DNA from 2 places in the Yinghuangia sp. YIM S10712 genome. Region 1 is predicted to be linked to the other one. Evidence: riboswitches for the same ligand, from Rfam matches in the RefSeq annotation. Region 1 holds a riboswitch; the other holds the start of a gene.
What was found. A riboswitch is a leader RNA that binds a small molecule or an ion and turns the genes downstream of it on or off. The one in region 1 is predicted to bind S-adenosylmethionine.
Positions count from the first base shown of each region.

Region 2: linked by a shared signal. The riboswitch ahead of ACRX5W_RS07980 (aminotransferase class V-fold PLP-dependent enzyme) and the one ahead of thrC (threonine synthase) in region 1 are both predicted to bind S-adenosylmethionine.

Region 1 covers NZ_JBPKBI010000001.1:457,674-466,592, forward strand. Annotated here, with positions in the region: gene ACRX5W_RS02180 (hypothetical protein) at 1-34, shown strand, start outside; gene ACRX5W_RS02185 (DUF3263 domain-containing protein) at 127-468, shown strand; gene ACRX5W_RS02190 (LytR C-terminal domain-containing protein) at 941-1,642, shown strand; gene otsB (trehalose-phosphatase) at 1,799-2,632, shown strand; gene ACRX5W_RS02200 (alpha,alpha-trehalose-phosphate synthase (UDP-forming)) at 2,657-4,108, opposite strand; gene ACRX5W_RS02205 (glucosyl-3-phosphoglycerate synthase) at 4,249-5,235, opposite strand; SAM riboswitch class I at 5,513-5,656, shown strand; gene thrC (threonine synthase) at 5,673-6,944, shown strand; gene ACRX5W_RS02215 (ubiquitin-like small modifier protein 1) at 7,051-7,329, shown strand; gene ACRX5W_RS02220 (cold-shock protein) at 7,845-8,048, shown strand; gene groL (chaperonin GroEL) at 8,387-8,919, shown strand, end outside.
Region 2 covers NZ_JBPKBI010000002.1:585,777-594,695, forward strand. Annotated here, with positions in the region: gene qcrA (cytochrome bc1 complex Rieske iron-sulfur subunit) at 1-986, opposite strand, end outside; gene qcrC (cytochrome bc1 complex diheme cytochrome c subunit) at 1,001-1,807, opposite strand; gene ctaE (aa3-type cytochrome oxidase subunit III) at 1,860-2,480, opposite strand; gene ACRX5W_RS07965 (hypothetical protein) at 2,812-3,219, shown strand; gene ACRX5W_RS07970 (hypothetical protein) at 3,375-3,794, shown strand; gene trpD (anthranilate phosphoribosyltransferase) at 3,920-4,999, shown strand; SAM riboswitch class IV at 5,148-5,262, shown strand; gene ACRX5W_RS07980 (aminotransferase class V-fold PLP-dependent enzyme) at 5,308-6,726, shown strand; gene ACRX5W_RS07985 (Lrp/AsnC family transcriptional regulator) at 6,794-7,081, opposite strand; gene ACRX5W_RS07990 (exonuclease domain-containing protein) at 7,142-7,924, opposite strand; gene ACRX5W_RS07995 (hypothetical protein) at 8,090-8,347, shown strand.

The DNA of each region.
Region 1 (8,919 bases):
CGAGATGGCGCTGCGGGCGATCCTGGAGCTGTGAGGCGGACGCCGGTTGTCGGCGGGCCCCGGCACAATGGTCTGCGGCGCCGCCGACCGGGACGGCGGGCGGGTGCGACGAGGGAAGGGCGGACCATGGGCGAGAACGACGACGTGGCACGCGTACCCGGGCCCGACGCCGCCGCGGCATCCCAGGAGGCGGACGGCGCCGAGTCGACGCGGCCCGCCGACGGATTGAGCGAACGCGACCTCGGCATCCTCGACTTCGAGCGCCTGTGGTGGAAGCACGCGGGCGCCAAGGAGCGGGCGGTGCGCGACCGTTTCGGCTGCTCGCCCACGCGCTACTACCAGGCGCTCAATTCGTTGCTCGACCGCCCCGAGGCCCTTGCCCACGACCCGGTGCTCGTCGCACGCCTGCGCCGTCTGCGGGACGCGCGGCAACAGGCGCGCTCGGCGGTCCGGCGGCCGGGCGGCTGACGCGGGCGCGCCGCCGCAGACGGATGCGGGGCCGATGCGCGGATCCGCGTGCGGGCGCCAGGTCGCGACTGCGCGCGGCGGGTGCTCGGTGACAGGGCCAACTGCCGGTCCCACGTCGGCATTCGGCGCTCGTCGTCGCATTCGGCAGTGGGCGGTGCGCGGTGCCGCCGGATGGATCCTGCGCTGCGTCATCCGAATTCGAGGCTCCCGCGCACGTCACTCGCGTGGTGCGGGGCGGTGGACGAGGACGACAGCGCGTTCCGCGTGACTTTCCGCACCGCATGATGCCCGCCGCCGGCATCCGCGCCCACGATCACCCGGCCGGCATGACGCGCGTCGCCCTTCCCACGTTTGCGTGGGCCGCGGACCTGTGTACAGGCGGTGCGGGACGGCCGAGCCCGGACGCACGCCTTCGGGGACACGCCGGGTCGACCGACCGCCGTCGCACGCCACGCCTGCCGGGAGTACGTCCATGCCGAACCGCCGCCACCGCTCGCGCCGCCGTTACTCCGCGGACTTCGTCGAAGGCGGCGCCACCTTCGGCGGTTTCGAAGTCATCGGCGGCGTCGGCCGCGCGAAGGCGGTGTGGAAGCGCCCCGACCACCTCGACGCCCCGGACGCGGAGGCGCCGCTCGGGCCGCTCGAACGCCTCGGCCCTGTGGGTGCCTCGGTGACCGCGGTCGCGCTGGTGGCCGCGCTCGTCGGCGGGCTGGTGGCCGGGTTCGGCCGTTCGGCCGACGAGTCGGCGAGCGCGCGCGATCCGCGCCCGGCCGTGACCGAACCCGTCGCCGCCGCGGTTCCGCAGGCAGCCGAGGCCCCGCCGGTCCCGCTCCCCCCGGCAGCCCCTGTGACCGTGCAACCCCCCGCGCCGCCGCCGAAACCGTCGCGCGGTGACGTCGTGGTGCTCGATCAGGGCCGCGCTCCCGTTGCTGCCCGTGCTCTGGCCGACAAGCTCACCGCGGGCGGTTGGCGGGTCACGGGAAACGCCGTGTGGCGCGGCCGGGTTCCCGCGACCACCGTCTATTACCCGGCGGGACGCGAGGCCGAGGCCCGCAAACTCGCCGAGGCGTTCCCCGAAATCCGCCGCGTGAAGCGGTCGTTCCCCGGTATCACGCAGGCGCGTCTGGTGGTCATCGTCGTCGACGGGCCGGGCCTGCCGCTGCCTCCGCGCTAGTGCGGAGACCGGCCGCGTTTCCGGCCTCACCGCCCGGTCATGCCTCGTTCCCCCCACGCGGGCGCGCGGCCCCGGATGGGGCCGGCTCTCCGACCCGTGCGGGCCCGGCGTCACCGAAACCGGGAACCTCCCCCGCCACCGCACTAGGTTGGTCGTATGGACATCCCGCAGCCGACAACGCCTTCCGGGAAAGCCGGGCTCTCAGCGCTTCTCGGGGAGCCGGGCCGTGCCTTGGTGGCGCTCGACTTCGACGGCACCCTCGCGCCGATCGTCGACGACCCCGAGCAGGCCCGCGCCGAACCCGCCGCCGTCGAGGCGCTGGCCCGCCTCGCGCCGCACTTGGGCGCGGTGGCGATCGTGACAGGGCGTCCCGCCGCCGTCGCCGTCGAGTACGGAGGCTTCAGTGGCGTGCCGGGCCTCGAACGCCTCGTGGTGCTCGGCCAGTACGGCTTGGAGCGCTGGGACGCGGCAACCGGCCGGGTGAGCGCGCCGGAGGTGCCCGCGGGGGTCGAGGCCGTGCGGCGGGCCCTGCCCGGAGTGCTTGCCGAGCTCGGGCTGCGTGAGGACGCCTGGGTCGAGGACAAGGGCCGCGCGGTCGGCGTGCACACAAGGCGCGCGCCCGATCCGCAAGGCGCGTTCGACGCGCTGCGCGAGCCGCTGGGTGCGCTCGCGGCCGAGCACGGCCTGGTCGTCGAACCGGGGCGCTATGTCTTGGAGTTGCGTCCGCCCGGCATGGACAAGGGTCGTGCGCTGACCACTTTCGTCGCGGAAGTCGACGCCGGTTCTGTCTTGTTCGCCGGCGACGACCTGGGCGATCTCGCGGCGTTCGACGCGGTCGAGCGTCTGCGCGGCGAGGACGTCGCCGGGCTCACGGTGTGCAGCGCGTCCGCCGAGGTGGACGAACTCGCCGAGCGGGCCGACGTGGTGGTGCCGGGGCCGCCCGGAGTCGCCGCGCTGCTGGCCGCGTTGGCCGACGCGCTGGGCGGCTGAACACCCGGCAGGCGTCCCGAAAGGTCAGCGCAGGCCGTCGAGTTGGTCGAGGAACCACTGCTGCGGGCTCAGCGCGGTCGCCGCGGCGGCCAGGCGCTTGGTGCGCTCGACGCGTTCGGACTCGTCCATCGACAGCGCTTCGTGCAGGGCCTCGGTGGTGGCGCTGACGTCGAACGGGTTGACCACGATCGCGTCCGCGCCCAACTCCTCGTACGCGCCCGCCTCGCGGGACAGGACGAGCGCGCAGCCGCGTTCGGAGACGACCGGGATCTCCTTGGCGACCAGGTTCATGCCGTCGCGGATCGGGTTGACCAGGGCGACGTCGGCGAGCCGGTACGCCGCGAGTGAGCGTGGGAAGTCGTCGTTGACGTGCAGGATCAGCGGCTGCCAGGTGTCGGTGCCGAACTCGTCGTCGATCTCCTTGGCGATGCGCTGCACGGCCGCGGTGTATTCGCGGTACTCGGGCAGGTCGTGCCGCGACGGGTAGGCGAACGCGATGTGCACGACCTTGCCGTGCCACTCGGGTCGTCCGCGCAGCAGGTCGCGGTAGGCGAGCAGGCCGCGCACGATGTTCTTCGACAGCTCCGTGCGGTCCACGCGCACGATCACCTTGCGGTCGCCGACGGCTTCCCGCAGAGCGGCGAGCCGCGCGTCGACGTCGGGCCGCGACGCGCGTTCGCGCAGGAAGTCGGCGTCGGCGCCCAGCCCGTGAACGCCGATCGCCGTCGTGTGGCCCTGGTGGGTCACGGTCATCGCGGTGCGGTCGACGGCGGCGCCGAGCACCTGCTCGCAGCAGTCGAGGAAGGCTCCGGCCCAGCGCCGGGTCAGGAAACCCGCGCGGTCGGCGCCGAGGATGCCTTCGAGCACGGCCGCCGCGATGTCGTCGGGCAGCAGCCGGAAGTAGTCCGGCGGCGCCCACGGAGTGTGCGAGAAGTGGCCGATGCGCAGGTCGGGCCGCAGCCGCCGCAGGAGTACGGGGGTCAGCGTCAGGTGGTAGTCCTGCACGACGACCTGGGCGCCTTCGGCGGCTTCCTCGGCGAGGGCGTGGGCGAACGCCGAGTTGTAGGCCTCGTACGACGCCCATTCCTTGCGGAAGCGGCCGTCGAACACCGGCTTGCCGGGGGTGTCGTAGAGCAGGTGGTGGATGAACCACAGCGTCGAGTTCGCTATGGCGTTGTAGGCGCGGGCGAAGGTGCCCGGGTCGATGTCGAGCATGCGTACGGCCAGGTCGCCGGTGTCGTGGCCGGCCAGGTCGATGCGGCCCGAAGGGGAGTCGCGGGCTGCTGTGCGGTCGGCCTCGGAGAGTGCCGCGCACACCCATACGGCGCCGGTGCCCTGGCCCGCCGCGGAGAGCCCGGAGACGAGTCCGCCGCCGCCGCGGTGGACGGAGAGTGAACCGTCGTCTTCGGTGCGGAACGACACCGGACCGCGGTTGGAGGCGACGAGGACCCGGGCGGCTGCGGCTGTGGGGCTCATGGTTCCAACCGTAGCCATCGGTCCGGTGGGACAAACACCGCGGCGCTGTGAAGAGCGGTTTTGCGCCCCGCATGTCCTGGCGGCCACCGACTCCGCAAGGGGGCGGTTTTCGGAAGGCCCGCCCGTCGGCCCGGCGCGGATCAGCCGGCCAGGGCGTCGCGTGTGCGGTACTCGGGGATGCCGATCATCGGCGGGCGCTCGTGTGCGGCGACGTCGTGGCTGCGCACCTGGAAGCCCGCGGCGTCGCGTTCGAATTGCGCGAAGACGGTGTTGAGCCCGCCGGCGCTCTTGGGGATGCGGCCGTCGCGGTGCAGGCGTTCGAGGACGGCCTGCCATATCTCGCCGGCCATGCGCCCGAGGCCCGCGTCGTCCTGGTGGTTGTGGCGGCGCACCCCTACGTCGACCTGGGCCATGGCGTCGAGGCCGACCAGATGCAGCGCGTCGATGAGCATGGCGGTCTCGACGCCGTAGCCGCACGGGAACGGCAGGCGTTCGAGGAGGCTGCGGCGGGCGGCGTATTCGCCGCCGAGGGGCTGGACGAAGCCGGCGAGTTCGGGCCAGTACATGTTCAGCAGGGGCCGCGCGACCAGTTCGGTCACCCGGCCGCCGCCGGCCGGGACGACGGTGTCGCCGATCTCCAGCGGCCGGTCGTACATGGCCTTGACGAGCTGCACGGACGGGTCGGTCAGCATCGGGCCGAGGATGCCGGACACGAAGGCGGCGGAGAAGTCGCGCAGGTCGGCGTCGATGAAGCAGACGATGTCGCCGCTCGTGACCAGGAGCGACCGCCACAGCACCTCGCCTTTGCCGCGCAGCGCGGGCACGCGCGGGAGGATGTCGTCGCGGTGTACGACGCGCGCGCCGGCCCGGGCGGCGGCCTCGGCGGTGCGGTCGGTGGAGCCCGAGTCGACCACCACGAGCTCGTCGACCAGGGGGTACCGGTCCATGAGCTCGGAGCGGATGGCGTGCACGATGGCGCCCACGGTCCGCTCCTCGTCGAGGGCGGGGAGGACCACGCTGACGCGGCTTGCCGGGGCGGCGCGTTTGGCCTCCCACAGCATCGGCACCGGCCAGTCGGCGGCGGTCGAGGACCGGCGGTCCAGCCAGCGGCTCACCTCGGGCAGCACTTTCGGGTTCCCCTGTCGTCTCGTTCAGTTGCCGTGCACTGTGTCATGTGTACGTTTCGTACGTGTTTTCGTGCACGTGCGGTGCCGTGGCCTCTGACGTGCGCGTCTGCGGGACTCTGCGGGACATCGTCTCGCGGGTCGGACGCCGATGATCGACCGGCTACCGGTTCGGTTACAGTCTTGGTCACGAGATACGACGATCGCATGTCGGCTCGGACAAACGCGGCGCGGCTGCCGGGTTGCCCTTCGGGGGGCCGGTGGCGCTCTGCCGCCATAGAGCTCATCCAGAGGGGCAGAGGGAACGGCCCGTTGAAGCCCCGGCAACCATCCGATTTCGGACACCCATGTGCGTCGCACGCGGGGCCCCCGACGGACTGGTGCCAAGTCCGGCCTGCGGGGACCCCCGTGGGGAAGATGAGGAGAGAGGCCTCGCTCACATGGCTGTGATCGCACAAACCCTGACCCTCGCGCCCGGCGCCTTCGGCCCCGCTGTCGCTTTGTCCTGCCGCGAATGCGGCGAGCGGTACGACCTGGGCCCGAAGTTCGCGTGTGAGGTCTGTTTCGGGCCGCTGGAGGTCGCGTACGACTTCTCCGGCGGCGTCACGCGCGAGCAGATCGCGGCCGGTCCGAACAACATCTGGCGGTACGCGCCGCTGCTTCCGGTACCGGCCGACGTCGCGGCCAAGCCCAACCTGAACCCCGGCTTCACCAAGCTCGTGGAAGCCCGCAACCTGGGCCGCGAGCTGGGCATCAAGGACCTGTACGTCAAGGACGACTCCGGCAACCCGACGCACTCCTTCAAGGACCGTGTCGTGGCGATCGCCGTCGAGGCGGCCCGCAACTTCGGCTTCACGACCCTCTCGTGCTCGTCGACCGGCAACCTGGCCGGCGCGGTGGCCGCGGCTTCCGCGCGGGCGGGGCTGCGCTCGTGCGTGTTCATCCCGGCCGACCTGGAGGCCGGGAAGGTCCTGACGGCCGCGGCGTACGGCGGCAACCTGGTCGCGATCGAGGGCACCTACGACGACGTCAACCGCTTCTGCTCGGAGCTCATCGGCGACACCGCCGGCGAGGGCTGGGGCTTCGTCAACGTGAACCTGCGGCCGTACTACGGCGAGGGCTCCAAGACGCTGGCGTTCGAGATCGCCGAGCAGCTGGGGTGGCGCCTGCCCGAGCAGATCGTCGTGCCGATCGCGTCGGGATCGCAGCTCACCAAGATCGACAAGGGCTTCCGTGAGCTGATCAAGCTCGGGTTGGTCGAGGACACCCCGTACAAGGTGTTCGGCGCGCAGGCCGAGGGCTGCTCGCCGGTGTCGGCGGCGTGGAAGGCCGGGCACGATGTGATCCGCCCCGTCAAGCCGAACACGATCGCCAAGTCGCTGGCGATCGGCAACCCGGCGGACGGCCCGTACGTGCTGGACGTGTGCAAGCGCACCGGCGGCGCGGTCGAGGACGTGGACGACGGGCGCGTGGTCGAGGCGATCAAGCTGCTCGCGCGGACCGAGGGCATCTTCGGCGAGACCGCGGGCGGCGTGACGGTCGGCTGCCTGCAGAAGCTGGTCGAGACCGGGCAGCTCGACCCGGAGGCCACCACGGTCGTCCTCAACACCGGTGACGGCCTCAAGACGCTGGACGCCATCGAGTCGACCACGGGCGTGTCCGCGACCATCCGTCCGAGTCTCGACGCGTTCCGCGAAGCCGGGCTGGCCTGAACCGGCGTACATCCGCTCCACGCAACCCCGCCGTCTCCACAAGAACCGCCGACCCGGCGGCCGGCCGCTGATCGCCGGGGGATCACCCGAAAGGTTGGGTCAAACCATGAGTGTTTCCGTCCGAATCCCGACGATTCTGCGCACGTACACCGGCGGCGAGGCCGAGGTGACGGCCGACGGCGCCACGCTCGCCGAGGTCATCGAGTCGCTGGAGAAGTCCTACCCGGGCATCGCCGCGCGTGTGCTTGACGACCAGGGCAAGCTGCGGCGGTTCGTGAACGTGTATGTGAACGACGACGACGTGCGTTTCGCGGACGGCCTCCAGACGGCCACCCCGGACGGCGCGAACGTCTCGGTGATCCCGGCCGTCGCGGGCGGTTGTTGAGAGCTGTCCGTCGCCGGAAAACGCAGAAGTCCGCCGCGCGAAGTCGCGCGGCGGACTTTTTTCATGATCGATAGTCGGGGGCCGGGAACGCGGGCGGGAAGCGATGAATCGGAAGGACCGATTCCGTGGAAGCGGGATGAAGCGTGGCCTCTACAACCGCATTTACCGGAGATGTCGCGGCAAGAGCCGCACAATCCCGTGGTCGAGATCACATCCGATATGTACCTTTTATTGCTTTCCTCCAGTGGTGTAATGCGCCATTACTCACGTGATAGGACTATATGTCTCTTTTATTCTCGTGGGATTTCTCGTCCGTTTGACCTGTTGCGTCGACCGCCCATGCGGATACATTCAGCCGCGGTCGGACGGTTCCACGTACTGCTCTGGTGCGCGGCAACAACTCGCGAACCTGCTTGCCCTGTGCTGACTTCACTCAGTGGGTCAAGAAGTAAGCGAACGACCCGGAGCTGCGGCGCGCAGTTTCCGTGAAAGGGCCAGTAACAGGGGAGTTAGGAATGGCTCAGGGCACCGTCAAGTGGTTCAACGCGGAGAAGGGGTACGGCTTCATCGCGGTCGACGGTGGTGCGGACGTTTTCGTCCACTACAGCGCGATCCAGATGGACGGGTACCGGACGCTTGAGGAAGGACAGCGGGTCGAGTTCGAGATCTCGCAGGGGCAGAAGGGCCCGCAGGCGGACATGGTCCGAGTGACCGGCTGAGCCTCAGACGCGTTCTGACCGGCTGAGCCTGTTCACCGCTCTTCTGGGACTGCTCTTCTTCTTGCGCGTGTGCGCCGAGGCCCGGTCTCCCGGTTGGGGAGGCCGGGCCTCGGCGTGTCCGACCGCAGGTCGGAGGGGGTGGCGCGGGTGGCCGCTTGCACTCGACCTACCCGAGTGCTAATCATTGGCGTTAGCACTCTGGATGTGAGAGTGACAAAGGACCGGGCAGATGAGGTCCGGAGGCCGTGGGGGAAGGATCCCCGCGGAGCCGGATCGGCCGTCGCGGGCGTCGGCTCGGGTTCTTCAGCATCCACCCCGTTCTGGGAGGACCTCACCACATGGCCAAGATCATCGCGTTCGACGAGGAAGCGCGTCGCGGCCTCGAGCGCGGGATGAACCAGCTCGCCGACGCCGTCAAGGTCACGCTGGGCCCCAAGGGCCGCAACGTCGTGCTCGAGAAGAAGTGGGGTGCGCCCACCATCACCAACGATGGTGTGAGCATCGCCAAGGAGATCGAGCTGGAGGACCCGTACGAGAAGATCGGCGCCGAGCTGGTCAAGGAGGTCGCGAAGAAGACGGACGACGTCGCCGGTGACGGTACGACGACCGCGACCGTCCTCGCCCAGGCGCTCGTACGCGAGGGTCTTCGGAACGTCGCCGCCGGCGCCAACCCGATGGCCCTCAAGCGCGGCATCGAGAAGGCCGTCGAGGCCGTCTCGGAGCAGCTTCTCAACCTTGCGAAGGACGTCGAGACCAAGGAGCAGATCGCTTCGACGGCCTCCATCTCCGCCGCCGACCCGCAGATCGGCGAGATGATCGCCGAGGCGATGGACAAGGTCGGCAAGGAAGGCGTCATCACCGTCGAGGAGAG
Region 2 (8,919 bases), on a different contig from region 1:
CCCTCGTTGTTGACGGCGATCCTCAACTGCGGCAGCGAGCGCGCGGCCGGTCCGAAGACCACGGCGCCGTCGTCGGCCAGGTCGAACGTCGACTGGTGGCACGGGCACAGCAGGTGGTGCGTCTGCTGTTCGTACAGACCGATCGGGCAGCCGACGTGGGTGCAGATCTTCGAGTACGCGACGATGCCTTCGTACGACCAGTCCAACTGCTTGGCGGACTTGATCTCGTCCGGCTCCAGGCGGATCAGGAGGATGGCGGCCTTGCCCATCTCCGCGAGGTAGTCGTGGTTCTCGACGTCGAGACCCTCCGGCTTCGCCATGGTCAGCGAGCCCTTGGTGATGTCCGCGGGACGCAGCGGCTTGCCGGTGTTCTCGTTGATGATCAGCGTGTTGCCGTTGTTGATGCCGTTCCGCGCGTTCTCACCCCAGAAGGTGTGGCGCAGCTTGGTGCCCGGCAGCGGACCGAGGTCGCGCAGCAGCACGACACCGGAGAGCGGCACGAGCGCCATCGCGCCGATCATCGTGCGGCGGATCAGCGGACGACGGCCGATGCCCGAGTCCGAGGCGCCCTGCTGGAACTCGCGGATGGCGGCCTCGCGGTCCGCCGGGTCCGACTTGAGTTCGTGGCGCTCCTGGACGATCTCCTCGTCCGTCATCAGCGTGCGCGCCCAGTGGATCGCGCCGGCGCCGATGCAGAAGAGGGCGACACCGAGGGTGAGGCCCAGCGCCATGTTCAGGGCGCCGATCTTCCCGAAGAAGAAGATGTCGACCGTGTCGTACTTGTCGATGCCGACGTACGACGCGATGAACGCGACCGTGGCCAGCATCGAGATCACGAACAGCAGCGACACCTGGCGTTCGGCACGCTTCGCGGCCTTCTCGTCGATGTCGGTTCGACGCGGTTCGTGCTCCGGCAGACCCGGGTCGGCGAACGGGTCGAGCGCCCCGGCCGGGCCGTGTGGCTCCGGCAGCTTCTCTTCTGACATTTCGTCGTGGCTACTCACTTGGTCCTGGCCTTGGGGGTACGGGCGGCGATCCAGATGGCGGCGGCGATCAGGAAGCCGAGCCCGAAGATCCACACGAACAGACCCTCGGACACCGGGCCGAGGCGTCCCAGACCGAGACCACCCGGGTTCGGCTCGTCTTGCGTGGTGTTCTCGATGAAAGTGACGATGTTCTTCTTCTGCTCCGGCGGGATGACCGTGTCCGGGAAGGACGGCATGTTCTGCGGGCCGGTCAGCATCGCCTCGTAGATGTGCTTCGGGTCGACGTCGGTCAGCGCCGGGGCGTACCGGCCGTCGGGAAGCGCACCGCCTTCACCCGCGAAGTTGTGGCACTGCGAGCAGTTGGTGCGGAAGAGCTCGCCGCCTTCCTGAAGGTCGCCGTCGAGGCGGTACTCCTCCTCGCGCGGCACGGCCGGCCCCGGGCCCAGCGACGCGATGAACGCGCCGAGCTGGTCCGACTGCGCCTGCGTGTAGACGGGCGGCTTGGCCGGTGCCTGCGGGCCCTGCTGCTGCATCGGCATACGGCCGGTCATGACCTGGAAGTCGACCGCGGCGGCGCCCACGCCCACGAGGGACGGGCCGTCGCTGGTGCCTTGGCCGTTGAGGCCATGGCAGCTCGAACAGCCGCTCAGGAACAGCTTCTTGCCCTCTTCAACAGCAGAAAGGGAGGACGGCGCGTTCTCGGCCTGCGCCGACTTGGCGGGCGCGAACGCGGCGTACAGCCCCCCGGTCGCCGCGAGCGCGAAGAGTAGGACGACAAACGCCGCCAGGGGGTGGCGTCGTCGTGCGGAGAGCTTCTTCACCAAAAACCTCGGTTGGTTTCGTCGGTTTGTCGAGTGGGACCAGAGGCCGCGTCTACTTGATGAGGTAGATCGTGGCGAACAGCCCGATCCACACCACGTCGACGAAGTGCCAGTAGTACGAGACGACGATCGCGCTGGTGGCCTGCTCATGCGTGAACCGCTTGGCCGCGTACGTCCGTCCGAGGACGAACAGGAAGGCGATGAGGCCGCCCGTGACGTGCAGGCCGTGGAAGCCGGTGGTCAGGTAGAAGACCGAGCCGTAGGCCGACGACGAAAGCGTCAGGTTCTCCTTGACCAGTTCGGTGTACTCCATCACCTGCCCGCCGATGAAGATCGCGCCCATCACGAACGTCACGATGAACCACATGCGCAGCTTCTTGACGTCGCCGCGTTCCGCCGCGAAGACGCCGAGCTGGCAGGTCAGCGAGGAGAGCACCAGGATGGTGGTGTTCACCGAGGAGAACGGGATGTTGAGCATCTCCGTCCCCAGTTCCCACACCTCGGGGCCCTGGACCGACCGGATCGTGAAGTACATCGCGAAGAGCGCCGCGAAGAACATCAGCTCCGACGCCAACCAGACGATCGTGCCGATGCTGACCAGGTTGGGGGGGTCGATCGCCCCGTGGGGCGCATGCCCGGCTTCTACTGCAGTTGCTGTCGCCACGGCGGCCATTATTGCGGTCGCCGGATGAGCCCGCGCTTCGGGGGGCGTCCTTCCGAGAACGTGTCTGAGGCTCGGACGTGTTCCCCCGGCTTCCGGAATCGGCGGAAGATCAACGGAACACGCCTAGTCAGTGCTTGTTCGGGGCTTGTTCGTTGCTTGTTCCCCGGTTGTCCCGCGCAGAGCCCGCATTCCTTTTGCCGCGGGGATTCGATTCCGACAACGGTTCTCGAACGAGTGATTCCGGAACTCGTTCGCGCGCCCGGCGGCTCGTACGACGAGCCCCCGCGCGCGCCAGGCCCCGGCGGACCGTCCCCGGCCGATGCGGGGGTACGGTCGCCGCATGGCCGAGGGACGCAGGAAGCGGTGGTTCCGGCGCGGGCGCGGCGAGCCCGAGCCGCCGCTCGTCGACGACGGGACGCTCGTGGTGGTCGGCGAGAGCTTCGACCCCGCGCGCGCCGACTCCGCGGTGCTCGCCGACCTCGCCGGCGCCGGGGTGGTCGTGGAAGGGCGGCAGTTGATGCTGCGTCACGTTCTGCGCTTGCCCGACGACGCCGCGGTCGCCGAGGCCGCGCGGCTGCTCGCACCGGACGGATGGGTCCTCTCGCCCGGTCCGGGCGGGGTGACGCACGCGGACCGCGCGCAGCGGGTGGACGCCCTCGAACTCGCCCGTGAACGCACCCGCATGGCCGGTCTCGCCCAGCGCCTGGGCGGGGACGCCGAGGGCTGGCGGCTGCTCGGGCGCCCGTGACGGGACGTCCCGCCGGAGAAGGCGGAGCCCGTTCTCGGTGCGCGTCCGCGCGGTCACAAGCCGATCAAGAGCTTGGAGCGGGTGAATCAAGAGGAGTAGCATCCGGCGTGTTGTAACGCGGATCACATCCGGCTTGACGACCAGGGCAGGTGGCAATGGCGCACAGCGGCGACACCATGACCGTCCTCGTGTACAGCGATGACCGCAACACCCGTCAGAAGGTCATGCTCGCGCTCGGACGGCGGCCCGCAGCGGACGCGCCGCGCGTCGACTACTTCGAGTGCGCCACCCCGGCGGCCGTCATCGCGAAGATGGACAAGGGCGGCGTCGACCTGGTGATCCTCGACGGCGAGGCGGTGCCCGCCGGCGGAATGGGGATCTGCCGCCAACTCAAGGACGAGATCTACCGCTGCCCTCCCGTGCTCGTGCTGGTCGGCCGTCCGCAGGATGCGTGGCTCGCGACCTGGTGTCGGGCCGACGCGGTGGTCTCGCACCCGCTCGACCCCGTCACGCTCGCGGCCTCGGCGGCGGATCTGCTGCGGCAGCGGGCGGCTGCGCGCACGCCTGTCTCCTGAGGCTTCCACCGTCTCCCGTCCGGGCGGATGCGGGGGCGCCCATACCGCGGACGGGCGACGGGCCCCGGCCCCGGCGCGACTACGCTTGGCCCCCGATCGATCGGACACGTCAGCGGGAGCGGACCATGGGCGCCTCGGCCTCGGCAACGGTGAGCGGCACCAACCCCGGGCAGGCCCGTTCCTGGCCGGACGTCCTGACCGCGCTCATGCGCGGCGACGACCTCGACGCGGCGGCCACCGCGTGGGCGATGGACCGGATCATGGACGGCGAGGCCACCCCGGTGCAGATCGCGGCGTTCGTCGTCGCGCTGCGGGCCAAGGGCGAGACCGTCGACGAGATCACCGGCCTGGTCGAGGCGATGTACCGGCACGCGGTGACCATCGAGGTGCCGGGCCCGATCGTCGACATCGTCGGAACCGGGGGGGACCGCGCGCGCACCGTCAACATCTCCACGATGTCGGCGATCGTCGTCGCGGGCACCGGGGCGACCGTGGTCAAGCACGGCAACCGCGCCGCGTCGTCGGCGAGCGGTGCGGCGGATGTGCTCGAAGCGCTCGGCGTGTCGCTGGACCTGACGCCGGAGCAGGTGGTGCGTACGGCGGTCGAGGCGGGTGTGACGCTGTGCTTCGCCACGCGCTTCCACCCCGCGCTGCGGCATGCCGCGCAGGCCCGGGGCGAGTTGGGGGTGCAGACGACCTTCAACATCCTGGGCCCGCTGACGAACCCGGCACGTGCGCCGTACTCCGCGATCGGTGTCGCGGACGCCCGCATGGCGCCGCTGATGGCCGGGGTGTTGGCGCGTCGCGGTGTGTCGGCGCTGGTGTTCCGCGGTGACGACGGGCTCGACGAGCTGACCATCACCACGACGTCCAAGGTGTGGGTCGTGCGCGACGGCGATGTCCGCGAAGACCGCGTCGATCCCCGGGACTTCGGGGTCGAGCTGGTTCCGATCGAGGCCCTGCGCGGGGGCGACGCGGCGTTCAACGCGGATGTCGCGCGGCGGCTGCTCGCCGGCGAGCGCGGGCCGGTACGGGACGCCGTGCTGCTCAACTCGGCTGCGGCCCTCGTCGCGCTGGGACCGGGCGAGGGGCCGTTGGCCGGGCAACTCGCGGCGGGGATCGAGCGGGCGGCCGACGCGATCGACTCCGGCAAGGCGCAGGCGGTGCTGGAGCGGTGGGTCGAGACGACGCGGTCTTTCGGCTGAGTCGCGTCCGTCGGGACGACTGAGACTGCCGCCCGAGGCCGGGCAACCGGCTTGCGGCCGACCGGAGTTGCGAGGTCTGGGCGGTTCGGGGGCCGCTTGGCGATACCGGCTTGGCCGTCGGCCGATGATGCGGTAATAATTCCCTCCAGGTCACGAGTGACAGCGATGCGGCCCCGGCCTGCTGTCCGGCAACCCTCCTCCGCGGTGGGGTGCCCCGGGTGATGACCAGGCCGGACACAACAGTGCTCCGGCAAGCGCGGACCTCTGCGACGCCACGGCACCGGGGTCCCCGGCCCTGGAGAGTCGCCATGACGGCTACCGCTTTTGTTGTCAATTCGTCTGTTTCATCCGACTTTTCCGGCGGGAATTGGGACCTCGTACCGCCGCTTGCCGTCGTCGGCCGTGACGTGCGCGTTCCCCTGGTCACCGGCGGCGACATCGAGTACGCCGCACTCGACTACGCGGCCAGTGCCCCGTGCCTCCAGCGGGTTTGGGACGACGTCGCGGCGTACCTGCCCTACTACGGCAGCGTCCACCGCGGGGCGGGGTACCTGTCGCAACTGTCCACCGATCTATACGAATCCAGCCGCGCGACGGTCGCCGCGCATGTCGGGGCCCGCCCCGACGACCTGGTGGTGTTCACACGCGGCACCACGGATTCACTCAACCTGCTGGCCTCCGCACTTCCGCACGGGACACGGGTGTTCGTCTTCGAGACCGAGCACCACGCGGCACTGCTGCCGTGGCGGCGCCGCAGCGGTGTCACCCATCTGCCGGCTCCGGCGAGCCCCGCCGAAGCCGTCTCGGTTCTCGATGCCGCCTTGGCCGCGGACGGTGGCGACGGACCGCGCCTGGTGTGTGTGACCGGCGCGTCCAACGTCACGGGCGAACTGTTCCCGGTCGCCGAACTCGCCGCCGTCGCACACCGGTACGGCGCGCGCATCGTGCTCGACGCGGCGCAACTCGCCCCGCATCAGCCGGTGTCGATCACCGAACTCGACGTGGACTGGGTGGTGTTCTCCGGGCACAAGCTCTACGCGCCTTTCGGCGCGGGGGTGTTGGCGGGGCGCTCCGACTGGCTCGCGCAGGCCGAGCCGTATCTCGCAGGCGGGGGCGCGAGCAAGGCGGTCACCGCGGACTCGGTGGAGTGGAACGACGGTTCGGCGCGCCACGAGGCCGGGTCACCGAACGTGATCGGGGCGTACGCCATCGCATCGGCGTTCCGGGCGCTCGCGGAGGTGGGCTTCGAAGCTCTGGCGGCGCGGGAGGAGGCGTTGTCGGCTCGCCTGCGTGCCGGGCTGGCCGGGATTCCCCAGGTGCGCACGCTGGAGTTGTTCGGCCCGGAATCGGCGCGGGTTTCCGTCGTGTCGTTCGTCGTCGACGGCTGGAACAGCTCGCGGTTCGCGGCCGCGTTGTCGGCGGAGTACGGGATCGGGGTGCGCGACGGTCTCTTCTGCGCGCACCCGCTGGTCCGCCGGCTGCTCGGCGCGCGTACCGACGCCCCCGCCGAGTGCGGCGCCCCCGACGCACCGACGGGGGAGCAGAACCTCAACGCGATCCGGGTGAGTTTCGGGGCGGGGACTCCCGAGGAGCACATCGACCGCTTCCTCGGCGCGGTGCGCGAGCTCGTGCGGGGTGGTGCCCGGTGGACCTACCGCACCGACGGCGGGCGCTGCGTGCCCGATGCGGACCCGCGCGGTCCGGTGGCGGCGGCGGGTGTGCGATGAGCCGGGTGACCGCGCGAAACCTCTTGCCGCACGGGCGCGTTCGTACCGTCGGCCGAGCGTGCGCGGATCAGAAGGCGTCGTCGAGGCCGATCGCGAACGCGGCTTCGAGATCGTGCCGGGAGTAGGTGCGGAACGCGATGTGCGTCTCGGTGTGGAGTACCCCGGGCACCTTGTTGAGGCGTCCGGGGATGACTTCCGCGAGTTCGTCGTGCTCGCGGACCCGGACCATCGCGACCAGGTCGAATTCGCCGGTCACGGAGTACACCTCGCTCACGGCGTCGATCGCGGTGATCGCCTCGGCGATCTCCGGAATACGGTCGACGGCGGCCTTTACGTGCACGATCGCGGTGATCACAGCGGCTGTCTCTCCTCGGGCCGGGCGGGGCTTACGAGACTATCGGGCCGACCGAGTCGATCAGCCGTTCGGCCCGGGGGATGTTCCTGTGGCCGTGCCCACGGGGCCGGGATCGCTCGGGTGTGCGGTGCAGCGGAGCAACCCGGACAGGTCGTGCACACCGGCACGGCGCAGGCGCGCGATGAGCGCGCGCAGGATATGAGCCGTGGCACGGGCGTCGGCGGTGGCCCGGTGCGCGGACGGCGCGGGGGAGTCGAACAACTGCGCGAGGGTGGGGAGTTTGTAGTTGGCCACCTCACCGCGCGACACCAGGGTGCGGGCGAGCTCCAGTGTGTCGACGACGACCAGGTGCGGCCAGGGTTCACCGCAGGATGCGCAGGCCGCGCGCAGGAAGCCGATGTCGAACGGCGCGTTGTGGGCGACCAGTACGGCGTCCCGCGCGAACTCGTGGAAGGCGGGCAGCACATCGCGAAGCGGTGGTGCGTGCATCACCATCGCGTCCGATATGCCGGTGAGCGTCGTGATGAAGGCCGGCACCGGCACGCCGGGTGTGACCAGCGTCGCGAACTCGCCCAGTACGTCGCCGCCGCGCAGCCGCACGGCGGCAATCTCGGTGATCCGGTCGCGCTCCGCGTCGAGGCCGGTCGTCTCCAAGTCGACGACCACGAATATCTGGTGGTCCAACGGTATGCCGCGGTTCCGCCCGGCGGACGCGTTTCGCACCGCGTGCGTCGGTTCGGTACTGTCCGGCGCGGGGCCGTCCGACCATGGCGGAGCCACGTCGTACGAACCTGGTCGCGGCACGGGCACGGGCGCTGGTGGTCCGGACGCGTGGCTGCTCATGCCGCGAACGGTACGGATCCGCCCTGACACGGACGCGGACGCCCTCCCGGCAGGTCGCCCGGCGGCGGCGCGGGATGATGGTGGGCGGTCCGCCACAGACCCCGGGGAAGCCCCCGGACACTCCAGGGCGCAATTGGCCCCGTAACGACCGAAAGAGGAACGTCCATGTCGGTCCCAGCCCCCACCGGTGCGACGCGGTGGCGCTGCTCGCTGTGCGGCAACCTGACGCGGTTCGACGTGACCCGGACCACCCGGGCGGTGGAGTTCGTCCACCTCGACCTCGCGGGTGAGCCCCGGGTCGACGAGCGCGAGGTGCTGGAGGACACGATCGAGTCGGTGCGCTGCCGCTGGTGCAACGCCACCGACTCGGTGCAGTTGGTTCCGCGCCCCGGCGCGGAGAACGACGGGCCGATCGCGGACTGACGCCGACGGGGCGGCCCGTCGGTACCGCCGAGACGGCGTCTTCCCCGGTCAGCGGGCCGATCCCGGCGGCGTTGGCCGGACAGAGCACGCGATGACACACAGACTCGCCGGACCCGCGCCGCACACCCGAGCGGCGCGGGTCGGGTGTTTCGGCTGTCCGGCGGCGGGTCCGCCGACGATCCGGGCCGCGCCGCTTCGGACGGCCGTACGACGCCGGGCCGCCGCGTTCGAACAACCCGTCGAACAGGCGGTGTTTCGGCGTGGTGTGGCACTTTGGGGTGGCGGGAGCCGTACCCGACACGGCACTCTTGCGGGCCGGACCCCCTTCCGGGGCGTGACCGTTGCGCCGTTTGTGCATCGGTTCCGCATCGGCTCGGGGAGGCGTGTCCACCCATTCGGGCGGGCAGGCCATGATCAGGAGCAACCGAACCGGCCCGGCGAGGGGAGACCGGGCGCAGACCAACCGGAGGACCAGTGGGAGAGTCGGACACACGAGCGGAGACAGGGCACCGCGCCCACGACTCCGTCACGTCCGCCCCCGGGTCCGGAATCGCCTGGACGCCCGCGCCCGG